DNA from 2 places in the Pedococcus sp. 2YAF34 genome. Region 2 is predicted to be linked to the other one. Evidence: riboswitches for the same ligand, from Rfam matches in the RefSeq annotation. Region 2 holds a riboswitch; the other holds the start of a gene.
What was found. A riboswitch is a leader RNA that binds a small molecule or an ion and turns the genes downstream of it on or off. The one in region 2 is predicted to bind S-adenosylmethionine.
Positions count from the first base shown of each region.

Region 1: linked by a shared signal. The riboswitch ahead of AB4Z02_RS01205 (aminotransferase class V-fold PLP-dependent enzyme) and the one ahead of AB4Z02_RS07300 (bifunctional o-acetylhomoserine/o-acetylserine sulfhydrylase) in region 2 are both predicted to bind S-adenosylmethionine.

Region 1 covers NZ_JBFRFA010000001.1:238,881-248,651, forward strand. The annotation lists gene kdpA (potassium-transporting ATPase subunit KdpA) at 1-753, opposite strand, end outside; gene kdpF (K(+)-transporting ATPase subunit F) at 753-962, opposite strand; gene AB4Z02_RS01170 (DUF4118 domain-containing protein) at 1,015-1,776, shown strand; gene AB4Z02_RS01175 (hypothetical protein) at 1,861-2,271, shown strand; gene AB4Z02_RS01180 (hypothetical protein) at 2,277-2,957, shown strand; gene AB4Z02_RS01185 (multidrug effflux MFS transporter) at 2,973-4,286, opposite strand; gene AB4Z02_RS01190 (DUF6186 family protein) at 4,339-4,542, opposite strand; gene AB4Z02_RS01195 (hypothetical protein) at 4,539-5,069, opposite strand; gene AB4Z02_RS01200 (DNA translocase FtsK) at 5,119-7,848, opposite strand; SAM riboswitch class IV at 8,185-8,297, shown strand; gene AB4Z02_RS01205 (aminotransferase class V-fold PLP-dependent enzyme) at 8,339-9,766, shown strand.
Region 2 covers NZ_JBFRFA010000009.1:83,662-93,432, reverse strand. The annotation lists gene AB4Z02_RS07305 (multicopper oxidase domain-containing protein) at 1-2,493, shown strand, start outside; gene AB4Z02_RS07300 (bifunctional o-acetylhomoserine/o-acetylserine sulfhydrylase) at 2,543-3,862, opposite strand; SAM riboswitch class IV at 3,984-4,096, opposite strand; gene AB4Z02_RS07295 (L-lactate permease) at 4,227-5,972, opposite strand; gene AB4Z02_RS07290 ((Fe-S)-binding protein) at 6,064-7,473, opposite strand; gene AB4Z02_RS07285 (FAD-binding oxidoreductase) at 7,475-8,746, opposite strand; gene AB4Z02_RS07280 (FAD-linked oxidase C-terminal domain-containing protein) at 8,746-9,771, opposite strand, start outside.

The sequences.
Region 1 (9,771 bases), on a different contig from region 2:
GTTGGTCACGGCGTTCGGGTTCTCGAACGGGTGCGCGGAGTTGGCGTTGAAGTAGCCGCCTCCGTTGGTGCCCAGCTCCTTGATCGCCTCCTGTGACGCGACCAGGCCGCCCCGGATCACCTGGTCGCCACCGGCGAGCGCCTTCACGGTCTCCGGTGCGCTGAGGTTCTGCACGACGCCGCCCACGAGCAGCACGACGCCGGCGACGGCGGCGATCGGGAGCAGGATGCGCACGCAGCCGCGGACCAGGTCGACCCAGAAGTTGCCGATGTCGCGAGCCGAACGACGCGCCGCGGCGCGGATGAGGGCCACGGCGACGGCCATGCCCACCGCAGCCGAGACGAAGTTCTGGACGGTCAGCCCGACCGTCTGCACGATCGGCGTGGCTCCCACCTCACCGGCATACGACTGCCAGTTGGTGTTGGTGACGAACGAGACCGCGGTGTTGAGGGCGGTGGTGGCACCCATCCCCTGCGAGCCCTGCGTGAGGGGCAGTCGCAGCTGCACGAGGATGAGCCCGAAGAGCAGGAGGATGCTCACCACCGAGAAGGCCACCACGCTGACCGCGTAGGTCCGCCACCCCTGCTCGGAGTCCGGGTCGACCCGGACGAGCCGGTAGAGGACCCGCTCGACGCGCCAGTGGCGCGTGTCGCTGTAGACATGGGCCATCCAGGCGCCGAGCGGGTGGTAGCACACGGCGAGGAGCGCGAGGAGCAGTCCGATGGTCAGCAGGCCACTGACGGTCCCGGACATCAGAAGCGCTCCGGTCGGACGAGCGCGTACACGAGGTACACGAGCAGGGCGATGCCGGCGACTGCGGCGATGATGTTCTCGATCACGGCTCCAGTGAAGGACAGGCGGACGGCCCGGTGGCTCCCCTTGACGTCGTGGTGACGGGCGTTGACGCGTTCTTGACGGCGTTGCCCGAGGCGGCGGCGCCGCAGGGCGGCCCACAGCGTCAACAAGGCATCAAGTCCCTTGACCTGCAGCGGGATCGGTGGGCGTCATGGAGTCGTGAAGCTCGAGGAGATCCTGGAAGCGCGACGTGGTGCCGTGACCGCGGTGGCCTTGGTCGTCCCGTTCCTGGCGTGCGGGGTGCTCGCCGCAGCCGGCCGCCCGCTGCCCGACGCCAGCGCCGTCGTCGCCCTTACCCTGCTCATCGTCGCCGCCTCCGCGACCGGGCTGCGACCCGCAGGTCTCGCGGCCTCCGTCTCCAGCGCGGTCGGCTTCGACTACTTCCTCACCAAGCCCTACGAGAGCCTGACCATCCACGACTCCGAGGACGTCCAGGTGGCCGTCCTGCTGCTGCTCGTCGGGTTCGCCGTCAACGAGCTCGCGCTGTGGGGACAGCGCCAGCGCGCCGAGCTCGGCCGCGCCCGTGGGTACCTCGACGGCGTGATGGCGACAGCCGAGTCGGTGGCGACCCCCGGAGGCGAGCCCCAGCGCGTGATCGCCGCGGTCGCGGCCCGCCTCCGGGACGTGCTCCGCCTCGACTCGTGCGAGTACCACGCGTCGACCCACCTGCCCGGGGGCCCCGTGCTGGGGCGGGACGGCTCGGTGACCCGGTCCGGGCTCACCCTCGATGTCGACCGCAGCGGGCTGCCCATCGACCAGGTCATCCTCCTGCCGGTGTACGTGGGCGGTCGGCAGCGCGGCTACTTCACCCTCACCGCCGCCTCGCGCGTCTCCCGCCCCAGCGTGCAGCAGCGCCGGGTCGCGGTCCTGCTCGCCGACCAGCTGTCGGCCCTGCTCGACACCAGCACCCAGGAGCACTGAGCCGCTCGGAGATCCACTCTTCCGGCCCCGCGGGCGGGGCGACCCCCCTACCCTCGTCCGCAGGACCAGCGACCAGGGGGAGACATGGGGACACCGACGCACGCAGGGACGCAGGAGCCGGGTGACGTGCCGGGGACGCCGTCCGAGCCAAGCCCGTTCGGCCCGCCCTCGCCGCTCGAGCCGCTCGCCGTGGCGATGGAGCTGGGACGGCCGGTGAGCCGTGGGTTCGCGCTCGTGCTCGTCGCGGTGGTCCTGGCCGCGCTCGGCTGGGTCGACCACCGTCAGTCCGTCCGGCTGGAGGCCGTCGAGGCGTCCGCCGGCGTCTCGTCGACCGCCCCTCTGACTCCCGACCCGGAGACCTGCTACCTCCTGGGCGTCATCGCCGCCGCCCAGGGCAGGGCCGACCTCGTCACCCGCCTGGCGGCGTCGACCGGCAGCGACTGCCAGGTGTATGCCGCCCGTGGCTCGCGCGGGCAGGACCTCGAGGGCAACTGAGACCCGTGCCGAGGGTTCCGCGGGTCGTGGTCCTGCTCGAGGGCCGCAGCGACGTCGCCGCCGTACGGGCCCTCCTCGCCCTCGACGCGCCTTCGTGCGTCGGGTCTCTCGCGGAAGGCCACGTCGGGAACGGCCGCGTCGGGGACGGCCGCGCCCACGACGTGCAGCTCGTGGACATGGGCGGCGTCACCAACGTGCGCCACCACCTCGTCCGACTCGTGGCAGACGCGTCCGACGGCGCCGGGCCGCGGGTCCTCGGCCTCGGTGACGCCGCCGAGGCACCGTTCCTGTCCCGCGCCCTGGCAGCGGTCGGTCACGCGGTGGGCACGCGGGCCGACATGGCCGCGCTCGGCTTCCACGTCTGCGACCGGGACCTCGAGGACGAGCTGGTGCGCGCGCTCGGCACGGCCCGGGTGCAGGAGGTGCTGGCCGGGCTCGGCCTCCTGGACCGCTTCCTGGCGTTCCGGCGGCAGCCCGCGTGGGACGGCCGGCCGGTGCACGACCAGCTGCGGCGGTTCGCGGGAACCACCTCGGGGCGCAAGCTCGTCGTGGCACAGGCGCTCGCCTCAGCCCTGACGCCCTCCCAGGTCCCGGCCCCGCTGGCCGCCCTCGTGGGCCACATCCGGGCCGGCCTCGCCGAGCCCCCTGCCGGGCCGCCGGTGCGACCGTTCGCCGGGACCGGCTGAGGGCGACGCGGACCGTCAGGCCGGGGTGAGCCTTCCGCGCAGCGTCAGGGTCGCGACGACGAGGGCCAGGGAGGCGGTGAGCGCCATGACCAGCGTCATCGGGACGGCCGAGTCGGAGCCCATCGCGCCGATGAGGGGCGCAGCCGCGCCGCCGATGACGAACTGGGCGGCGCCGAGGAGCGCTGCGGCGGTGCCTGCCGCCTCGCCGTGACGCGTCAGTGCCAGGGCCGGGGTGTTGGGCAGGGTCAGGCCGCACGCGAGGAGGATGAACCACAGCGGCGCCAGCACCATGGGCAGTCCACCGAACCCGGTGGCGGCGGAGGTGACCATGAGCAGGGCCGCCACGGCGCCGATGGTGACGCCGGCGCGGACGAGCAGCTGGGGCTCGAACCGCCGCAGCAGGAACGGGTTGACCTGCGAACCGGTCAGGAAGCCGAGCGAGTTGAGCCCGAACACCAGGCCGAACTGCGCGACGCTCAGGCCGTAGATGTCCTGGAGCACGAACGACGAGCCGCCGATGTAGGAGAACAGCGTCGCGAACATCAGGCCGCTGATCAGCACCAGCCCGACGAAGGTGCGGTCGCGCAGCAGGGAGCCGTAGGTCGCCACGACCGGGCGGAACGCCAGCCTGCGACGGCGGTGCGCCGGCAGGGTCTCGCGCAGGGCGAACGACGCCAGCGTCACCATCATGGTTCCGGCCACGGCGAGCAGGACGAACACCCCGCGCCACGAGGTCACCTGCAGGATGGCTCCGCCGAGGGTCGGCGCCAGCACCGGGGCCAGGCCCATCACGAGCATCAGGCGCGACAGCATGGTGGCCGCGGCCGACCCGGCGAACTGGTCCCGCACCATGGCCATCGAGACCACGGCGACGGCGGCATTGCCCAGGCCCTGCAGGACGCGACCGACGGTCAGCAGCTCGATCGACGGCGCGAAGGCGCAGAACACCGAGGCCGCGATGTGCAGCGCCAGTCCGGCGATGAGGGGGCGGCGGCGGCCCACGGCGTCGGCGAGCGGCCCGACGAGCAGCTGCCCGAGCCCCATACCGAGCAGGATGCCGGTGAGGGTGAGCTGGACGGCCGACTCGGACGCCCCGAGGTCGCGCGTGATCGAGGGCAGCGCGGGCAGGTAGGTGTCGATCGTCAGGGGCCCGATGGCGATGAGGGCCCCGAGCACCAGGACGAAGCGCAGGTAGGCCCGACCGGTCGGCGCCGTCTCCGGGGCAGGGACGGTCGGGGTGCGGACATCGACGGCAGCGGCGTCGACGGGCACGCCGTCCGGCGTCGGGACGAGGGTGTCGGGGGCTGCGATCTCGGGGGCTGCGGTCACAGGGTTCGCAACGACGGGACGTGCGCCATCCATTCCGGCGGGGGCGCCGGTCTCACGCCGCGAGCAGGAAGTGCCACCCCAGCCACCACCACACGAGCAGCAGGAGCAGCTGGCCCGCCCGGGTGCGCGCGGCCTCCCGCACGACCTCCGACACCCGCGGCACGACGTCGGGACGACGCTGCGCGACCGCTGCCAGGACCACGAGGCAGGCGAGCAGCGCGACGTTGGCCGTGGCGGTCAGGGCCCGGGCCGTCACCGCCGGCTCCCCCGCTCCGCGAGGGCCCGCAGGAGGACCCACCCGGCCAGGGCCCAGCAGACCGCCACGACCACCCGGATGGGCCGTCCCTCGAGCAGGGGGTCGACCAGGGTGCTCAACGTCGGGTGGTCGGGGTTGTCGGTCTGCGCGTCCGGCTGGGAGAGGAGGTCGGCGAGCTCGAGCAGGCAGCCGGCCAGCAGTGGGACGGTCCAGACCCAGGCGCGTGCGGTGGGCAGCCGCGGCACGGGCGCGCCCTCCCCCGCCCGCAGCACCACCACGAGGCCCACCAAGCCGACCACGGCGAGCGTCAGCTGGACGGCGACTGACGCCCGCGGCTGCACGGCAACGACCAGCCCCACGACCGAGGCCGCCACCGGTCCGGCCCACCTCCCGGACAGCCACCGGGGCGGCGTCCGTGGCGGCAGGTCGCGCCGTAGCACCACGAGCATGAGGACGGCGGTGCCGAGGAAGACCGCCACGTCGACGGCGTTGGCGCGGGCGACGTGGACGACGGCCGCGCCCAGCACGCTCCCCAGCGCCGGTCCGGGCCGTGCCCGCCGACGCCCCGGCGGAGACTCAGTCCCGGCCAGTGAGCTCCCAGGCGTCGGCCGGCTCCTCGACCTCTTCGCGGCCGGCGTACTGCGCCGCCACGGGGTCGTTCGCGTAGCGCGCGTCGGGCGCGTAGCCGGGGGCGTAGGTCCCCACCGGCACCGCGTCGGTCCGCTCGACGTCGCCAGCCGCGCCCTGCAGGTCGGGAGCCGCCTGGCCGTCGAAGACCGGCTCGGGGTCGGGCACCTCGTCGCCGCGCATGAGCGCGAGCGTCGTGGCCAGGTCGTCGGGCTTGACGAGCACGTCGCGGGCCTTGGAGCCCTCCGACGGCCCGACCACACCGCGCGACTCGAGCAGGTCCATGAGGCGGCCGGCCTTGGCGAACCCGACGCGCAGCTTGCGCTGCAGCATCGACGTCGACCCGAACTGCGTCGTCACGACGAGCTCGGTCGCCTGCAGCAGCAGGTCGAGGTCGTCGCCGATGTCGTCGTCCACCTGCTTCTTGGCCGCGACGACGGTGACGTCCTCGCGGTAGCTGGGCTTGAGCTGGTCGGTGACGTGCTTGACGACGTCCTGGATCTCGGACTCGGTGACCCAGGCGCCCTGGACGCGCATCGGCTTGCTGGAGCCCATGGGCAGGAACAGCGCGTCGCCCTGGCCGATGAGCTTCTCCGCGCCGGGCTGGTCGAGGACGACCCGGCTGTCGGCGAGCGAGGACGTCGCGAACGCCATGCGCGACGGCACGTTGGCCTTGATGAGGCCGGTGACGACGTCGACGGACGGGCGCTGGGTCGCCAGGACGAGGTGGATGCCGGCGGCGCGCGCCAGCTGGGTGATGCGGACGATCGACTCCTCGACGTCGCGCGGGGCGACCATCATGAGGTCGGCGAGCTCGTCGACGATGACCAGCAGGTACGGGTAGGGGTGGATGACGCGCTCGCTGCCGGGCAGCGGCTTCACCTTGCCGGCCTTGACCGCCTTGTTGAAGTCGTCGACGTGCTTGAACCCGAACTGGGCGAGGTCGTCGTAGCGCGTGTCCATCTCCCGCACGACCCACTGCAGGGCCTCGGCGGCCTTCTTGGGGTTCGTGATGATCGGGGTGATGAGGTGCGGGATCCCCTCGTACGCCGTGAGCTCCACGCGCTTGGGGTCGACCAGGACCATGCGGACCTCGTCGGGCGTCGAGCGCATGAGGATCGAGGTGATCATCGAGTTGACGAAGCTCGACTTGCCGGCGCCCGTCGCACCCGCGACGAGCAGGTGGGGCATCTTCGCGAGGTTGGCGATGACGTAGCCGCCCTCGACGTCCTTGCCGACGCCCATGACCATCGGGTGCTCGTTCCCGCGGGCCGCCTGGCTGCGCAGGACGTCGCCGAGGCTGACCTTCTCGCGGTCGGTGTTGGGGATCTCGATGCCGATGGCCGACTTGCCCGGGATGGGCGACAGGATGCGGACGTCGGCCGAGGCGACGGCGTACGCGATGTTCTTGGACAGGGCGGTGACGCGCTCGACCTTGATGCCGGGGCCGAGCTCCACCTCGTAGCGGGTGACCGTCGGGCCGCGGCTGAAGCCGGTCACCTGCGCGTCGATGTCGAACTGGTCGAGCACCTGGGTGAGGGCCTCGACGACACGGTCGTTGGCCGCGCTGCGCGACTTGTGGGGCGAGCCCGGCTCGAGCAGGGCGTTGTCCGGCAGGGTGTAGGTGATGTCGCCGGCGAGGGCGAGCTGCTCGACCCGCTGCGGCAGCGGGGTCGTCGGCGGCGCCTCGAGGGTGGCCTTCTCGACCACGGGCGGGCGGGTCGGCGCGGCCGCAGCGGCGGCCCCCGCGGCACCGGGCGCGAGGACGCCGGGAGCGGTGGGTCGCTTCTCGCCGGGGCGCAGGCCCTTGCCGTCCGGGACGACCACGGCGGCCTTCTCGAAGGCCTCGTCGCCGTCGAGGGGCCCCTCGGGCTCGATCACGCGGCGACGGCGGCGCGGCTTGTCCTCGACGACCTCGACCGGCTCGGGCTCGACGGCCGCGCGGTGCAGCAGGTGGTCGCGCAGCTCGGCGAGGCGCTCGGGGATCATGTGCACCGGCGTGGCCGTCATGACCAGGAGGCCGAAGAAGCCGAGCATGAGCAGGATCGGGACCGTGCCGTACACGGAGACCGCCGCCTCGAGCGGGCTGGAGGCGAGGAAGCCGATGATGCCGCCGGCCTCGCGCATGCCGTCGGCGCCCTGCGGTGGGGTAGGGATCCCCTGTGACACGTGGGCCAGGCCACAGGCGGCGAAGGCGAGCGCACCGAGGCCGATGCCGATGCGCGACGTCGCGCCGTCGTCCTGGGGCGCCCGCAGCAGGCGCAGGCCGAGGAAGAGCAGGGCCAGCGGCACGGCGTAGGCGACGCGGCCGAAGGTGCCGGCCACGACCGCGTGGACGACGTCGCCGAGCGCACCCTCGAAGGCCCACCACTCGCGGGCGGCGACGAGGATGGCGAGGCCGAGGAGGGTGAAGCCGAGGCCGTCGCGACGGTGCTCCGGCTCGAGGTCGCGGGCGCTGCTGCCGACCCGGCGGACGGCGCCGCCTGCGACGTGCGCCATCCCCATCCACGTCCCCCGGACCGCGCGCAGCGGTAGGGGCAGGCCGCCGCCGCTGGCCTTGCCCCGCGCGGGCTGCTTGCGTGGCGCAGGGGAACGGCGGTTGGCAGGGCGCGTGGTGGTGCCCTTGCGCGCCTGCCCGGCCGAGGAGGAGCGCGTCGAGGTGGACGGACGTGTGGCCATGGTCCGCAGGCTACGCGACGGCCACACCGGACACACGCGTCACACGCGTCGCACTGCGCCCAATCTGTCCCTCCGACCGCGGGCCGCCCCTCCCCCGAACGGGTGAGGCCGGTGCATCACTTCGGACACGGACGGGGCTCACCCCTGTCGCCATACGGCGTGCCGGTGCCACTCTGGGCGGGCGTCTGGCGGGGCCTGCGCCGACGACCACGGATCCTCCGGGACACCGTCCGGGCGTCGGCGCAGGCGCACCAGCCAGCCGCACGTCTCAGATGACGGGAAGGTCGGTCCACCTGCTGGAGCCGCCCCGAGCCGGCCGCTACCGTCGTCGACCAAGGTCATGAGTGTCAGCGCACAGCCCCGGCTTGCTGACCAGCAACCCTCCACCGCGGTGGGGTGCTCCGGGTGACGACCGGGCCGCCTGCAGGAGCAGGTGGCAAGCGCGGACCCGAGCCCAGCCCGGGTCCACCGGACCCAGGAGCTGACCTCCGTGTCGATAGCCAGCACCCCGCCCACCACTCCCGAGGCCTCCCGGGCGGCGACGCGCCGTACCGCTCCCCTGGCCCACGCCCGCGAGCACCTGCGCGCAGTCCCGCCCCTGCCCGTGCGCTCCCTCAGCGCCTCAGCACTGCCCGCCGTCGTGTCCGGCGGGCTGCCCGTCCCGACCCTGGACGGCCCGACCGACTACGCCAACTTCGACCACGCCGCCTCGACCCCGGCGCTGGTCAGCGTGAAGGCCGCCGTCGACACGGCGCTGCGGACCTACTCCTCGGTGCACCGCGGCAAGGGCTACGCCTCCGCGGTGACGAGCGGCTGGTACGAGCAGGCCCGCGCGGAGGTGGCGGCCTTCGTCGGGGCGCGCGAGGGGGACGAGGTCGTCTTCACCCGCAACAGCACCGACTCGTTCACCCTGCTGTCCCGCTCGCTCCCCCGCGACACCTCGGTGTTCGTCTTCGAGTCCGAGCACCACGCGGCACTGCTGCCGTGGAAGGCCCGCCAGACGGTCCGGATCCCCGTGCCCGGCAGCGCCGCCGACGCGGTCGTCCTGCTCCGGGAGGCCCTGCGGACCCGCCAGGGCCGCAACCGTCTCGTCGTCCTGACGGGCGCGTCCAACGTGACCGGCGAGGTCTGGCCGATCCGCGAGCTGGCGGCGGTCGCGCGGCGCGCTGGTGCCCGCGTCGTCCTCGACGCCGCGCAGTACGCCCCCCACCGCCGCATCGACCTCGGCGAGCTCGGCGTCGACTACGTCGTCCTGTCGGGGCACAAGCTCTACGCGCCCTTCGGGGCAGGCGTCCTCGCCGGTCGCGCCGACTGGCTCGACGCCGCGGCCCCCTACCTGCCCGGCGGCGGTGCCACCAAGGCGGTCACCGAGCACGGGGTGCAGTGGCACACGGGCTCGGCGCGGCACGAGGGCGGCAGCCCCAACGTCATCGGGGCCATCGCGCTGGCCGCCGCCTGCCACGCTCTGCGCGAGCACGGCGAAGCCGTCGAGGCGCACGAGCAGCTCCTGGGCAAGGCCCTGCTCGACGGCCTGCGCGACATCGACGGCGTGCAGACCTACTCGCTGTTCGGTGACGGCCACGAGCGGGTCGCGGTCGCGACGTTCACGGTCGACGGGGTCGACTCCTCGCTCGTGTCCGCGGTCCTGTCGGCCGAGCACGGGATCGGCGTGCGCGACGGCAAGTTCTGCGCGCACCTGTGCGTGGACACGCTCCTCGACGACCCGTACGCCGAGGGCCCCGACACCGCCGTGCGAGCCAGCATCGGCCTGGCCACGACCGCCGCCCACGTCCAGCGGCTGCTCGCCGCGGTCGCCGACCTCGCTGCCCACGGGCCGCGGCACGAGTACGTGCACACGGGCGAGGGCTGGGTGCCGGTCGACGACACCCGCGACCTCGCCCCCGCCCGCCCCTGGTAGGGGCG
Region 2 (9,771 bases):
TGGAGCGCCCACTTCGCCGACGCCCTCCTGAAGAACCCCTCGCCTTCCCGTCGCGGCCAGGTCGTGCGGCTGGTCGTCCTCAACGCCGGTGTGGTGGCCGTGGTCGCCGGGATCGTCACGGGCACGTGGTCGCTCACCCTTGTCGGAGCGGTCGGGGTGGGGGCCGCGGCTGCCGCCCACGGTGCCGCCATCGCCCTGCAGGCCCACCGCGCGCTCCCCTCCCGCTTCGGCGCCTCGGTGCGCTACTACGTAGCGGCGTCGGCGTGCCTGCCCGTCGGCGCCGCGCTGGGCACGCTGCTGGCACGCCACCCCGGCGAGCTGCTCCACGGCCGGGTCGTGCTGGCCCACGTGGCCGTCAACGTCCTCGGCTGGGTCGGCCTCACGGTGCTCGGAACGCTCCTGACCCTGTGGCCCACCATCCTGCGCACCCGCATCGCCGAAGGCGCCGAGCGCCGGTCACGCCAGGCGTTGCCGGCCCTCGTGACCTCCCTCACCGTCGTGGTGACGGCCGCCCTGGCCGGTGCCCGCACCGTCACCGCGGTGGGCCTGCTCGCCTTCCTCGTCGCCGCGCTCTGGTCGCTGCAGCCCATGCTGGGGGCCGCGCGGGCCAGACCACCCCAGACGTATGCCGCGTGGTCCGTGCTGGCCGCGGTCGGCTGGCTCGCGGTGTCGCTCGGCTGGCTCGCGGTGCTCGTGCTCCTCGCCCCCGACTGGGGCGCCGCGGGCGAGGCCACCCACCGCGTCGCCGTGCCCCTCGCTGCCGGGTTCGGCGCGCAGGTGCTGCTCGGGGCCCTGACCTACCTGCTGCCGGTGGTGCGCGGCGGCGGCCCGTCGGCCGTGCGGGCCACCACCGACGTGCTCGAGCGTGCGGCGGCGCTGCGGGCCGTGGTGGCGAACGCGGGCCTCGCGCTCCTCCTGCTTCCCGCCCCCAGCGTCGTGCGGGTGCTGGTCTCGGCCCTGGTGCTGGCGTCCTACGCCTCCTTCCTCGTGCTGCTCTCGTCGGCGCTCAGGACCGCCCGCCGTGCTGACCGGGCAGCGGCACCGGGCCCCGACGGGACGAGGGCCCCCACCCCGGCACGACACCAGCCCGAGCCGCGCGCACAGGTGCGCGCGCGGCATACCGGATGGGCCATGGCCGGACTCTCGGCGGTGGTGCTGGCCGTGGCACTGGGAACCGCGGTCGACCCGACCGCCATCGGAACGGGCTCGTCCGCGTCCTCCGCCGGGATCGCCGCCACCGGCCACACGACGACCGTGCACGTCGAGGCGCGCGGCATGCGCTTCCACCCCGACTCCGTCGACGTCCCGGCTGGAAACCGGCTCGTCATCGAGGTCGTCAACCGTGACAGCGACGTGCACGACCTCGCCCTGGAGACGGGCCAGAGCAGCGGTCGCCTCTCCACCGGGCAGACCGGGCGGCTGCCGGTCGACGTGGTGGGCCGCGACCTCGACGGCTGGTGCACGGTCGTCGGGCACCGGCAGATGGGGATGGTGTTCTCCGTCAAGGTCATCGGCGCAGCGGCACCGGCTGCTGCGCACCAACCCGGCACCCCGCATGGGGTGCTCGCCCAGAAGGGCACCCTGCAGCACCAGGCGGCGACCGGTGACGCGGCTCGCCCGGACTTCCTGGCGACGCCGGCCGCCGGGTTCGCTGCCCGGGACGCGCGGCTCGCACCGGCGAGCACCGCACAAGTGCACCGCATCTCGCTCGTCGCACGGGAGGTGGTGCGCGAGGTGGTCGTGGGTGTGCGGCAACGACTGTGGACCTTCAACGGCACGGCCCCCGGCCCCGTGCTGCGCGGACACGTCGGAGACCGGTTTGAGGTGACGCTGCGCAACGACGCCGGCATGGGCCACTCCGTCGACTTCCATGCCGGCGCCCTGGCCCCCGACACACCGATGCGGACCCTCGCGCCGGGCGAGTCCCTGACGTTCTCCTTCACGGCGCAGCGGGCCGGGATCTGGATGTACCACTGCAGCTCGATGCCGATGTCGCTGCACATCGCCAACGGCATGTTCGGCGCGGTGGTGATCGACCCGCCGGGGCTGCCCCGCGTCGACCGTGAGTACCTGTTGGTGCAGTCCGAGCTCTACCTCGGTGTGCAGGGCGGGACCGCCGACCCGGCAAAGGTCGCGGCCGAGCGGCCGGATGCCGTGGTGTTCAACGGTTTCGCGAACCAGTACGACCACGACCAGCTGCCGGCACGCGTCGGCGAGCGGGTGCGCGTGTGGGTCCTCGACGCAGGACCCAACCGGCCGAGCTCGTTCCACGTCGTGGGATCCCAGTTCGACACGGTGTTCCTCGAGGGCAGCTACCTCACCCGGCCCGGCTCACCGGGCACGGTCGGTGGTGCGCAGGCCCTGGCACTGCAACCTGCCCAGGGGGGATTCGTGGAGCTGACGTTCTCCCAGACCGGCCACTACCCCTTCCTGTCGCACGTCATGGTCGACGCCGAGCGCGGCGCCCACGGCCTCCTCCGGGTGACCGGGTAGGGGCCGCGGGCGCCGCGCAGGTGGACTGGCGACTCCCCGGGACGGGCTGTCAGGCGCCCTTCGCGGCGATGAAGCCCTGCTCGAGGTCGGCGAGGATGTCGTCGATGTGCTCGATGCCGACGGCGAGCCGCACCAGCCCGGGCGTGACCCCCGCCGCCAGGCGGTCGCTGTCAGGGCCCTGCGAGTGCGTCGTCGAGGCGGGGTGGATGGCCAGGGAGCGCACGTCGCCGATGTTGGCGACGTGGCTGTGCAGGTCGAGCGCCTCGACGAAGCGGCGACCGGCCTCGACCCCACCCGCGATCTCGAAGGCCAGCACCGCACCGGCACCGCGCGGGGTGTACTTCTTCGCCTTCTCGTAGGACTCGTGATCGGGCAGCGAGGCCCACACGACCTTCTCGACCTGGTCGTGCGCCTGGAGGAACGCGGCGACCTTGTGCGTGTTCTCGAGGTGGCGGTCGAGCCGCAGGCTCAGCGTCTCGATGCCCTGGGCGATGAGGAACGCGTTGAACGGCGCCACCGCCGGACCGAGGTCGCGCAGCAGCTGCACGCGGGCCTTGAGGATGAACGCGAGGTTGGCCCCCAGCGGGCTGCCGACGCCGAGGTCCCGGGCGAACACGAGCCCGTGGTAGCTCTCCTCGGGCGTGTTGTAGTTGGGGAACCTCTCCGGGTCGGCGGCGTAGTCGAAGGTGCCGCCGTCGACGATGACGCCGGCGATCGACGTGCCGTGGCCGCCGAGGTACTTCGTGGCCGAGTGCACGACGACGTCGGCGCCCCACTCGAGCGGGCGGATGAGGTAGGGCGTCGCGATGGTGTTGTCGACGACGAGCGGCACCCCGGCCTCGTGGGCCACCGCGGCGACGCCCTCGATGTCCAGCACCTCGGACTTGGGGTTGGAGATGGACTCCCCGAAGAACAGCTTGGTGTTGGGCTGCACCGCCGCCCGCCATGACTCGACGTCGTTGGCGTCCGCGACGAAGCTCACCTGGATGCCGAACTTCGGCAGCGTGTGCTTGAGCAGGTTGTAGGTGCCGCCGTAGAGGCTGGGGCTCGCCACGACGTGGTCCCCCGCCTCGGCGATGTTGAGGATCGCCAGCGTCTCGGCCGCCTGCCCGGAGGCGACGAGCAGGGCGCCGACACCTCCCTCGAGCGAGGCGACCCGCTGCTCGACGGCGTCCTGCGTCGGGTTCATGATCCGGGTGTAGATGTTGCCGAACTCCTTGAGCGCGAACAGGTTCGCCGCGTGCTCGGTGTCCTTGAAGACGTAGGAGGTCGTCTGGTAGATCGGCAGGGCGCGAGCCCCGGTGGCCGCGTCGGGCTCCTGCCCCACGTGGACCTGGCGGGTCTCGAACGACCAGTTGGCGTTGCTCATCTCGGTGACCTTCACTCTCGTGGCCGCGACAGCGCGGCGTCGGCGTGGTCCGTCGCCGACGGTGGAGTGGTGCAGGTCGCCACCGTCGAGGACGGTGCGGGACACCTGGGTGTCGCTGGGCCTCCCGCGCTTGCGCACGGCAGGTGCCGTGCGCCTGGTCCTCACCCGGGGCACCCCACCGCGGAGGAGGGTTGCCGGCCAGCGAGCCGGGGCTTGACGCTGGCGCTCATGACCTGTGACGAGGGTATGCCGCGTCGTCACCGACGCGGCATACCCGTCTCTCATGGCGGACCGGGCGGTCCGCACCGTGGCGGCCGCGTGGCCGCCCCGTGGGGGGGGTTCGTGGCCGCCCCGTGCCACCCCGTCAGGGCAGCATCCAGCCCAGCCCCGACGTGGACTGGAGGTAGACCAGCACGCACATGAACGCCAGGAAGCCCAGGCTCCAGCCGACCACGCGCCGGAACAGGTCGCCCTCGCGACCGGAGAGGCCGACGGCGGCCGCGGCGATGGCGAGGTTCTGCGGCGAGATCATCTTTCCCAGGACGCCGCCGGAGGAGTTTGCCGCGGCCATGAGCGCGGGGCTGAGCCCGACGTCCTTGGCCGCCGAGACCTGCAGCGCGCCGAAGAGCGAGTTGGAGGAGGTGTCGGACCCCGTCACCGCGACGCCGAGCCAGCCGAGGATCGGTGACAGCACGGCGAACGCCGCCCCCGCGCCGGCCATCCAGGACCCGAGCGACGCGGTCTGGCCCGAGGCGTTCATGACGTAGGCGAGGCCGAGGACCGCCATGACGGTGAGGATCGCCGAGGCGAGCTGGCGGTAGGTCGCGCCGTACGCGGTGAGCGCCTTGCGCGGCGAGATGCCGATGGCCGGGATGGTCAGCAGGCCCGCGATGAGCATGAGCGTGCCTGCGGCGTTGAGCCAGTTGAGCTTGAACACCGGCAGGGTGGAGTCCTTGCCCGAGGCCGTCTTGAGGCCGTCGAGGCCGGGCCAGTGGAAGGCCTTGCTGGGGGCGTCCAGCAGGTCCTTGACGCCGGGCAGCTGGGCGACGATGAACAGCGCGATGATGATGAGGTACGGCGCGTAGGCGCGGACCACGTCGGCGGTGCTGTCGGTCCGGTTCGCATCCCGGGACGCGAGGTCGCCGGCCGTCGTCGTGGGGACGGGCTCGTCGTGCCGGTGGTCGCGCGTCCGGTGCCCACCGGCTCCGGTGGCGCCGCCGCGGGCAGCAGCGCGGGCCGAGCCACCGCTGCGGGCGCCGACGAGGTCGTCGTCGGTCTCGGTCTCGACGTACGCCGTCGCGGGCTGCCAGACACGCAGCAGCAGCACGACCGCAAGAGCACCGACGAGCGCGGCGACGATGTCGGTGAGCTGGGTGGACAGGAAGTTCGACGTCGCGAACTGCGCCAGCGCGAACGCCACACCGCAGACCAGCGTGGCCGGCAGGGTCGCCCGCACCCCCTTGCCCTTGTCGACGATGTAGACGAGGGCCATGGGCACGAACACGCCGAGCAGCGGGGTCTGCCGGCCGACGATCTGCGCCAGGTGGTGCTCGGACTGGCCGCTGACGGTGGCCAGGGTCGTGATCGGCACCGCGAGGGCACCGAACGCGACGGGGGCGGTGTTGGCGACGAGCGCGACCACGGCGGCCTTCATGGGTCGGAAGCCGAGCGCGATCAGCATGACGCTGGTGATGGCGACGGGCGTGCCGAAGCCGGCCAGCGCCTCGAGCAGCGCACCGAAGCAGAACGCGATGATGACCGCCTGGATCCGCTGGTCGTCGCTGACCTTGGCGAACGAGCGCCGCAGGACGTCGAAGTGCCCCGTCTCGACGGTCATGTTGTAGAGCCAGATCGCGTTGATGACGATCCACAGGATCGGGAAGAAGCCGAAGGCCGCGCCCTCGAGCCCCGACGAGACCGCCTTCCCGACCGGCATGGAGTAGGCAGCCACGGCCACGACGAGGGACACCGCGAGGGAGACCAGGGCGGCCTTCCACGCGGCCAGGCGCAGCACGCCCAGCAGGACGAACAGGGTCAGCAGGGGCAGCATCGCGACGAGTGCGGTGATCGTCAGGGAGCCGGCGACGGCGTCGAGCACGGGTCTGTACATGGTGGTCACCTCGGGGTGGGAGGGCGGTGGGACTACATGGACGGTGCACGTCGGTGGACGTGCGGTTGTCGTGCCAGCAGGGGTGGTGGGCTCAGCCCGTCTCGCGCCTCCTGTCGGCGCCGAAGACGTCGGGCGAGCGGCCGCGGATCGAGGCGTCGAGCACCTCGACCGTGTGCGCCATCGGCAGTGCCGTGCCGGCACGCTCGAGTGCCGAGGCGACCTGCATGAGGCACCCCGGGTTGGCGGTCACCAGCAGGTCGGCCCCGGTCGCGAGGACGTTGCGCGCCTTGCGGTCGCCGAGCTCCCGGGCCGGCTCGGGGTTGAGCAGGTTGTAGACCCCCGCAGAGCCGCAGCACAGGTCCCCCTCGGCGATCTCCCGCACCTCCAGGCCCGGTATGCCGCGCAGCAGCTCACGGGGCTGGGTCCGGACGCCCTGGGCGTGGGAGAGGTGGCAGGCGTCGTGGTAGGCGACGGTCACCGGGAGCGGGTGCCGCGGTGCGACCGTCCCCACCTCCGCGAGCAGCTCGCTGACGTCGCGGACGCGCGCGGCGAAGTCGCGGGCCCGGTCGGCGTACGCCGCGTCGTCGGCGAGCAGCTCGGCATACTCCTTCATCGCCGACCCGCACCCGGCGGCGTTGACGACCACGGTCTCCACCCCGGTCGCCTCGAAGGTGTCGATGAGCTCACGGGCGAAGCGCCGCGCCTCTGCCTCGCGGCCGCTGTGCCCGGAAAGGGCGCCGCAACAGCCCTGACCTGCCGGGGCCACGACGTCGAACCCCTCGGCCGCGAGCACCCGCACGGTGGCCGCGTTGACGCCGGGGAAGAACTCCCGCTGCACGCAGCCGAGGAGCATGCCCACGGTGCCGCGCCTGGTGCCCCGGGCGGCGACCCGCTCCGGCACCGGCTGGGGCCGACCCAGCCGTGGGGCGAGCGCCTCCATGCTGGCCAGCTGGGGTGAGAGCCGCTCGAGCAGCCCGCTGCGGCGCAGCAGCCTCGACAGGCCGGTCCGCTGGTGCAGGCGCAGCGGTCCGCGCAGGACCTTGAGCCGCCGGGGGTAGGGGAACAGCGCGAAGATCGCCGACCTCAGCGCGCGGTCGGCGCGGCTGCGCTCGTGCCGTCGCTCGACCTGCGCGCGGGTGGCGGTGATGAGGTGGTCGTACTGCACCCCGGACGGGCAGGCCGTCACGCATGCCATGCAGCCCAGGCAGGCGTCGAAGTGCTCGACCATCGAGTCGGTCATGGGCTCGCCCTGCAGCCCCTCGTTCATGAGGTAGATCCGCCCTCTCGGCGAGTCCATCTCCTCCCCCCACAGGACGTAGGTGGGGCACGACGGCAGGCAGAAGCCGCAGTGCACGCAGTCGCTGACGAGCTCGGCCGAGGGCGGGTGGTGGTCGTCGAAGGCCGGCTCCCCCGGCTGCACTCCCGTGAGCGAAAGCCGCGCGTCGGTGCCCAGCGTGCCTGCAGGCGAGGACACCGGAGGTTCGGGTGGCGAGGTGGTCACGCTAGATCCCTCCGACGAAACGGCCGGGGGCGAGCAGCCGCCCGGGGTCGAACTGGACCTTGACCGCCTGCATCAGGGACAGGCCGCCGACCGGCCCCCAGGGGTCGACGAGGTCGGTGGTGCCGGGCGGCCCCTCGAGCAGGACCACCGAACCACCGAAGCCGGGTGCGGACGCGCGCAGGGCCGTCGTGAACGCGGCAACCTCGTCGGCGCCACCCCCCACCGCGACCGTGGCCGTGCCCACCGCGACCGACCCCCGCAGGGCGGCGCGGCAGCCCGACACGGACTCCGCGCGCGCGAGGGCATCGAGCAGCTGCGACAGGGCGGCGAGCTCGTGGGTCACCTTGAGCAGGGCGTCCTGGTCACCGGTGCTTCCCCCGCCTGCGACCGGCTCGCGCCCCCACCACGGCGGCGGCTCCTGCTGCCGCTGGGCGCCGTGCCCGAGCAGGGCCGCGACCTCGGCCGCGCGGTCGTCGAGCCCGTCGGGGTGGCCCTCGAGCAGCACCGAGACGACGGCGTCGCCCCCGCCCACCGGCCGGTCGAGCTCCACGGCCGACGGGACGACCTGGCTGTGCACCAGCGACCGCACGACCTCGCGCAGGACCACCTGGCTCATGGGCGCGCCGGTCACCCAGGTGCGCCCAGCCGGCACCGGGTGCAGCCGGAAGGCCACCTGCGTGACGACGCCGAGCGTGCCCCAGGAGCCGGTGAGGAGCTTGCCGAGGTCGTAGCCGGCGACGTTCTTGACCACCTTGCCGCCGCTGTGGGCCACGACGCCGTCGGCCCGGACGATGGTCATGCCGATGACCAGGTCGCGGACCGCGCCGTGGGCCAGCCGCGTCGGCCCGGTGACCGCGGTCGCGACCGCACCGCCGACGGTGCCGGAGCGCGCGGGGTCGACGCCGAGGCGCTGGGACGCCCCGGCGAGGTCGGCCTGGAGGTCGCTGAGCCGCCGTCCCGCGCCGACGACGGCGATGAGGTCACCTGCGGCGTGCTCGACCAGCGTGTCGAGACCGCTCGTGTCGAGCACGACGTCGAGCCGCTCGGGGTCGTGGCCCCACGCGAGCTTGGTGCCGGCACCCCGGACGACCACGGCGAGGTCGTGCTCCGTCGCCGAGTGCAGCACCGCCGAGACCTCCTCGGTGGAGGTGGGGCGCACGACCCAGCGCGGGGCCGTGGCACCCACGAGGTCGGTGTCGGTGGCGTCCTCGACGCGGCCGGCGCACGCCCTGACGAGCGCCTCGCGCGCGGCTGCGGTGACGGTGCCCGCCATCAGAACACCTCCGCCACGCCGGCCTCCGCGAGCGGGTGGACGCCCTGGTGCCGGCCCGGGCGCTCACCGCAGAGCCTCGGTGTGGGGAAGACCTTGCCGGGGTTGGAGATCGATGACGGGTCGAAGGCGCAGCGGACCAGCTGCATGGTGTCGAGGTCGTCGTCGGTGAACATCCGGGGCATGTACTTCGCCTTGTCCGACCCGACACCGTGCTCGCCGGTGATGGACCCCCCGTGCTGGATGCACAGGTCGAGGATCGCTCCCGAGACCTCCTCCGCCCGTTCGGACTCCCCCTCGACGCTGTCGTCGAAGAGCACGAGCGGGTGCAGGTTGCCGTCACCGGCGTGGAAGACGTTGGCGACGCGGACGCCCGACTCGGCCGACAGCCGGGCAATGCTGCTGAGGACCTCCGGCAGCGCTGTCCGGGGGATGACCCCGTCCTGGACGATGTAGTCGGGGCTGATCCGGCCCACGGCCGCGAAGGCCGACTTGCGGCCCTTCCAGAACAGGGCGCGCTCTGCGTCGTCGGCGGCGATCCGGATCTCGAACGCCCCGTGCGCCCGGCAGTGCCCCTCGACCTCCTCGAACACCTGCTGGACGTCGGAGGCCGGGCCGTCGATCTCGACGATGAGCACCGCCCCCGCTCCCTCGGGGTAGCCGCACTGCACCGCCGCCTCGGCCGCCTCGATGGCCAGCGCGTCCATCATCTCGATGGCCGCGGGGATGACCCCGGCCCCGATGACGGCCGACACGGCCGCTCCGGCCTGGTCGGTCCCTGGGAACGCCGCGAGCAGGGTGCGCACGTCGGCCGGGGTGCGGGTCAGGCGCACCGTCGCGGCGGTGACGACGCCGAGCGTGCCCTCGGAGCCGACGAGCGCGCCGAGAAGGTCGTAGCCCGGGGCGTCGGGCGCCTTCCCCCCGATCTGCTCGACCTCCCCCGTCGGTGCCACCAGCTCGAGCCCGGTGACGTGGTTGCTGGTGAAGCCGTACTTGAGGCAGTGCGCCCCGCCGGAGTTCTCCGCGAC